DNA from 2 places in the Nocardioides sp. NPDC101246 genome. Region 1 is predicted to be linked to the other one. Evidence: riboswitches for the same ligand, from Rfam matches in the RefSeq annotation. Region 1 holds a riboswitch; the other holds the start of a gene.

Region 1 (3,022 bases):
CCCAGGTCGCGCCGGCGCTGCTCTCGCAGCTCCAGGACCGCGCCGTGACGAGGATCCGCTGGCCGCACGGCATCGGCGACATGTCGTTCTTCGAGAAGAACGCACCGGCCGGCACACCCAGCTGGGTACGCACCGTCACCGTTCCGACAACGGGATCCCGAACCGCGGACCACAGAGAGGGAACACTCACCTTTCCGATCCTCGACAGCCTCGCCGCGCTCACCTGGGCCGCGAACCTCTCCGCGCTGGAGTTGCACGTCCATCAGTGGACCGTCGGCGCCGACGGCACCCCGGCCGGGGCGAACCGGATTGTGATCGACCTCGACCCCGGCGAGCCGGCCGGCCTGCAGGAGTGCTGCGAGGTGGCGCTGCTGGTGCGCGAGGCGCTGGGCGCCCGTGACCTCGCCGCGACACCGGTGCTCAGCGGGAGCAAGGGTCTGCACCTGTACGCCGCCCTGCCAGAACCCGTCGAACCGGAGGTCGCCACGGCGCTGGCCAAGGAGATCGCCGAGGACCTCCAGAAGGCCCACCCGAGCAAGGTGACCGCGACGATGACCAAGAGTCGCAGGTCAGGCAAGGTTTTCCTGGACTGGTCGCAGAACTCGGGGTCGAAGACGACGATCTGTCCCTACTCGCTGCGAGGCAAGGAGATCCCCACGGTCGCGGCCCCGGTGACCTGGGACGAGGTCACGGAGGGGGCCGAGGATCCGCTCGGTATCGACCAGCTCGGACCTAACAATGTGATCACGCGCTTATCTGAAAGGGGGGATCTCTTCACAAGCCCTACGGGGCTGTAACTATTGTTCTCTTCATGTCGAACTCCGTGCTTGTCGTAGAAGACCAAGAGGACATCGCTGCTCCCCTGGTGCGCACGCTCCAGCGTGAGGGTTATGACGTCACCTGGGTCGACTCCGGCAAGAAGGCGCTGGAGCTGCTGGCGCCTCCGTACGACGCCGAGCTGGTGCTGCTCGACCTGGGCCTCCCGGACATGGACGGGCTCGAGGTCTGCAAGGCCGCTCGCGACAACGGCTACGAGGGCGGGATCATGATCCTGACCGCCCGCGACGCCGAGATCGACCTGGTCGTCGGTCTCGACGCCGGTGCCGACGACTACCTGGCCAAGCCGTTCGCGCTGGCCGTCCTCCAGGCGCGGGTCCGCGCCCTCCTGCGCCGCTCGGGTCCGGTCGAGCCCGGTGCCGACGACGACGCCCTGCGCATCGACGTGGCCGCCCACCGGGTCTACGCCGGTGAGCGTGAGGTGACCCTGACCGGCAAGGAGTTCGCGCTCCTGGCCGTTCTGGCCGCCTCCCGCGACAAGGTCGTCTCCCGCGACCGGCTGATGGCCGAGGTCTGGGACGAGAACTGGTACGGCTCGACCAAGACCCTCGACGTCACCGTCGGGCGCCTGCGCCAGAAGCTCGAGGCGGCCGGTGTGCAGGAGAAGGTCGTAGCGGTCCGCGGCGTCGGTTTCCGGCTCGAAGCAGCGGAGTAAACGCAAGTTCGACACGGTGTCGTATGCGTGTTCAGTGCGTGAGATGTTTCACAAACGACGGCAAAGTCACGCGTGAATACGCGGTTTGTGCTCCAGATTCGGCCGTTCGGGCTTGGAACCGGCTTGGTTGGCATGTCACCTTGGTTGGGCTGTGCACAACGCACGACCGGCCCCGGTACACGCCGAATCCTGTCCCTCCGGACGCCGGCCCCGACTACTGAACCCCCTTTACCCTCACACTCAGCAGTACGTATGGGACAGGAGCGGGGGACCCAAGTTCCACGCGACTAACTCGGACGGTCGCTTGGGGTGAAGCCATCGCAGGATGGCCGGGCAACCTTCTAGCCCGAACCCGACAGCTCACCTCGCAGGCGTGGGAAGGAACTCACGCATGTCCAAGTCCGTATCTCATCCTGCCCATCGAGGCGCGCCCCGGCCGTTCCGGTCGCCGAACGTGTCGATCGCCCGGACGATCGCAGGATCTCTCAGGGCCCACGGCAAGTTCGTCGGTCGTGTCACCCTCGCCAGCGGCATCGCCGCCGGTGCCCTGGTGGCGGTGCCCGCCGCCAACGCCGCCCCGGTCTCCCACGAGACCACCACCGTCGAGCCGGCCAAGGTGGTGGAGGCTCCGACCCTGGAGGCCTCGGCCACCCCCACGGCGATGCTCACCGACATCAAGCAGCTCGAGAGGGCTGTCGAGGTGCAGGAGCGCAAGGCAGAGGCAGCCCGCAAGGCCGCTGAGGCGAAGCGCAAGGCAGCGATCGCCGCCAAGAAGGCCGCCGAGGCGAAGAAGAAGGCCGAGGCGGAGGCGAGGGCCTACGCCGCCAGCCGGCAGGGCAAGATCGATCGGGCGATCAGCGTCGCCAGCGAGCAGATCGGTGACCCGTACGTCTGGGGTGCCACCGGTCCGAGCTCGTTCGACTGCTCCGGTCTGACGCAGTACGCCTTCAGCGCCGCCGGCATCGAGCTTCCCCGGGTCTCGCGGGACCAGGCCGCTTCGCTGCCGACGGTCCCGAACGACCAGATCCAGCGCGGCGACCTGATGTTCTGGGGCAGCCCCGTCTACCACGTGGGTATCTTCCTGCGCTGGGAGAACGGCCAGGCGATCATGCTGCACGCCCCCAAGCCGGGCGCCAGCGTTCGCGAGGAGGCTGCCTGGGACGGCTGGTTCGCCGGCTCGACCCACCAGGCCTGACCTCTTCACCCCCGTCTCGGGGCCCGTTTCGGCGGGCACACCCCCACACATCCCCCTGGCGCTCGCCCTCCGGTTCCCCATGCCGGAGGGCGAGCGCATATTTGGGGGCCGGCGAATCGGTGCAGCACCACGCGTCAAGTAACCTGTAAGACGTGGCAGGCCCCGAATTCGACACCGAGATCAAGCAGCTCCAGGCAACGATGCAGACCATCGGCCAGGTGCTGGACCTGGACGCGATGCGCAAGGAGATCGCCGACCTCGGCGAGCAGGTCGCCGCGCCCGACCTCTGGGACGATCAGGACAACGCCACCCGCGTCACCGGCCGTCTCTCCCTG
Region 2 (3,022 bases), on a different contig from region 1:
ACATCCCCGATGCCGATGGCCCGGGCGTTGCGCACCGCCACCGCGGCGGCATCCTCGCCCTCGGGCTCCGCCCCGTCTCGTACGCCTTCGACCAGCTCGTCCAGCGAGGCCCGGGCTCCTTCGGTGTCGGCGCGCACGACCGGCGCGGTGGTCGGCGTCGGCGCGACGTACTCGCCCCCGCCGGTCAGCCGCCAGCCGACGAACCCGGCGAGCAGCATCACCAGCACGAGCCCGGTCCCGATCAGGGCCGGACGGGAAAGAAGAGAGCCGACCGTTCGCACCTGCGAACGATCGGCCTCTTCGGGGTCCTGGGTCAAACTCACCCCGGGCGGACGGCGCCCGTGTAGGGCATCTCGTCCATCGGGGAGACCTTCACACCGGTGCTCGGGTTGGACGCGTGCACGATCATGCCGTTGCCGATGTACATGCCGACGTGGCTGATCGGGCTGTAGTAGAAGACCAGGTCGCCGGGGGCGAGCTGGTCGCGCGGGACCGAGGGGCCGCTGCTGTACTGCGCCGAGGAGGAGTGCGGGAGCCCGACACCGGCCTGGCCCCAGGCACCCATGGTGAGGCCGGAGCAGTCCCAGGTCGAGGTGCCGGTGGCGCCGTAGACGTAGCCGTCGCCGACCTGGGCGAGCGCGTAGTCGACGGCGATCTTGGCACGACCCGACGGCGAGGGCAGGTTGCCCGGGATGCTGGTGTCGGTCGACTGGAACTCTTCGAGCTCGTCGGCCTCCAGCTCGTCGAGCTCGGCCTGAGCCGCCTCGTACTTCTTGTCGATCTCGCTCTTCTTCTGCTGCATGGTCGTCTTGACCTTGCTCACCTGGGCCTTGGCGTCCTCGGTGGCCTCGCGGCGCACCTGGAGGGCCTCCGCCTCGGTGTTGTACCGAGCCAGCAGGTCGGCCTGCAGAGCGTTGTAGGACGAGACGGTGGACAGACCGGCGAGGAACTCCTGCGGGTCGTCGGAGGTGATCACCTGGCCGACGGCAGAGACGTCTGAGCCCTCGAACTGCCGCAGCACGGAGTCACGGAGCTCGGCGCGGATCTTGTCGAGCTCCTTGCTCTGACGCTTCTCGTCGGAGCTGAGGTCCTCGAGCTGGTCCTTGAGGTCCTGAAGCCGCAGCTTGGCGTTGCTGTAGTCCTCGTTGGCCGCCTCGGCCTGGGTGTAGAGCTTGTCGACCTTCTTGCGAACGTCGTCGATGTCAGGGTCTGCCTGGGCGGGGGTCGCTGCGGGAATGATCCCGGCGACACCGATGGCGGCGATGCCGGCTGCTCCGGCAATGAGTCGCTTCCGGTCGCGTGTCACGAGCGGACGGTCTCCTTGTGTGTAGTCGTTGACGCCTACCGGGTGAGCTGACGGGTTCAGGCACGACCTGCCCTACCACCGCTCCTCGATCCGGTCTCCCGGATCGCTCTTGCGGCGGATACACCCCAGATGATCGGTGTGGTTCCCCGGCTCCTGGCCCGCCCCGAAGCGGGCCTGGACTAAGCGCGACACCCGCGTGGGCCGGTTGACCCACTCCCACGAGCGCCAAGTTCCTGCGCACACTAGCCGACGCCATCCCCCACCTGCCAACCACCCACGCCCAAAAGTTCGGCTACATCCCTTCCACCATGCGCAGCGGCGGGACCAGTCCACCCTCGGCCAGCACGTCGAGCGCCCGGCGCTCGTCGTCCTCGATGGTCAGCTCCGGAGGCGGCCCCAGAAGCACGGTGACCACGCAGTCGTGGCACGCCAGTCCCCGCACGAGGCAGGTGTCACAGTCGATTCTCGTCGTCATGTTGTGACGGTCTCACCGAGCACCGACATTTTTGCTTTCGTCCGGTTGCCTCCGGCGTGTCACCACCATCGCAGCGCGGTATTCAAGGCGGCGATCGCGGCCCGGGTCCCTACACTTGGAACATGGAGGTCTCCGCGTACGCGACGCTCCCCGACACGGTCCGGGGGCGCATCGTCGCGCTCACGGCCGGGGTGCTTCCCGACGTGGTGCGCCTGCCGCCCGCGCTCAAGCGGATCGCCGACTTCGCGCCGGCCCGGCGCGCCAAGGCGGGCGGCGCGATGATCGCCTCGGTGCTCGAGAGCGACGAGGAGGTCCGGGAGAAGGTCGGGAGCCAGCTGCGCCCGGCGTACGTCCCCGAGGGCTCCGCCGACGACGTCGTCCTCCCCGAGGACCCGGCCGAGGCGGCCGCGGTCGCCTGGCTCATCCGCCCCGACGGCTGGGAGGTCTCCCTCAAGGAGGCCCTGGACCGGCTCGACGCCGCCGCGGTGCCGGTGGTCGACGCCGAGGTGGCCCGCCTGCGCGGCAAGCTCAGCGCGGCCGAGGACGAGCTCCGCGAGGTGCGTGCCGACCGCAAGGCCCGCCTCGACGACCTCAAGGCCGACAACACCACCCTGCGACGCAAGCTCGGCGAGGCCCGGGCCGCGGCCCGCGAGGCCGGCACCGGGCTGGACGAGGCCCTCAGCGAGGCCCGCACGGCGCTCGCCCGCGCCGAGGACGAGCTCGCCGCACGCGATCGCCAGCTGCGGCAGCTCCGCAGCCAGATCGACAAGCTGGAGCGCGAGGCCGCCGCCGAGCGGCGTACGTCCAAGACGGACCGGGAGGACGCCTCGCTGCGCGCCCGGTTCCTGCTCGACACGCTGCTCGACGCGGCCGGAGGCCTGCGTCGCGAGCTGGCGCTGCCGCCGGTCACCGGCACCCCGGGCGAGCGGGTGGAGGCCGAGCTGGCCTCCGCGGACGCCGCTGCCGGTGCCGGGGTCACCAGCAGCGCCCACCTCGAGCAGTTCCTGGCGATGCCGCGGGTCCGGCTGATCGTCGACGGCTACAACGTCTCCAAGGCGCTGTGGCCCGACTCGGCGCTCGATGCCCAGCGGCTGCGGCTGCTGCGGGGGATCGCGCCGATCGCCGCCCGCACCGGCGCCGAGACGACCGTCGTCTTCGACGCCCACTCCGCATCCGTTCGTCCCACCGCGGTGCCTCCCCGCGGCGTCAAGGTCCTCTTCTCCCCCGAGGGCGTCATCGCC

The links. A riboswitch is a leader RNA that binds a small molecule or an ion and turns the genes downstream of it on or off. The one in region 1 is predicted to bind cyclic di-AMP.
Region 2: it holds a riboswitch for cyclic di-AMP, as region 1 does, so the genes downstream of both, ACIRON_RS04275 (NlpC/P60 family protein) here and ACIRON_RS05925 (C40 family peptidase) in region 1, are expected to answer to the same signal.

Annotation. Positions count from the first base shown of each region.
Region 1 is NZ_JBIWNX010000003.1:100,307-103,328, reverse strand. It holds gene ligD (non-homologous end-joining DNA ligase) at 1-797, shown strand, start outside; gene ACIRON_RS05930 (response regulator transcription factor) at 812-1,492, shown strand; cyclic di-AMP (ydaO/yuaA leader) riboswitch at 1,706-1,878, shown strand; gene ACIRON_RS05925 (C40 family peptidase) at 1,884-2,687, shown strand; gene prfB (peptide chain release factor 2) at 2,840-3,022, shown strand, end outside.
Region 2 is NZ_JBIWNX010000002.1:239,482-242,503, forward strand. It holds gene ACIRON_RS04270 (hypothetical protein) at 1-281, opposite strand, end outside; gene ACIRON_RS04275 (NlpC/P60 family protein) at 320-1,306, opposite strand; cyclic di-AMP (ydaO/yuaA leader) riboswitch at 1,324-1,502, opposite strand; gene ACIRON_RS04280 (hypothetical protein) at 1,599-1,781, opposite strand; gene ACIRON_RS04285 (NYN domain-containing protein) at 1,904-3,022, shown strand, end outside.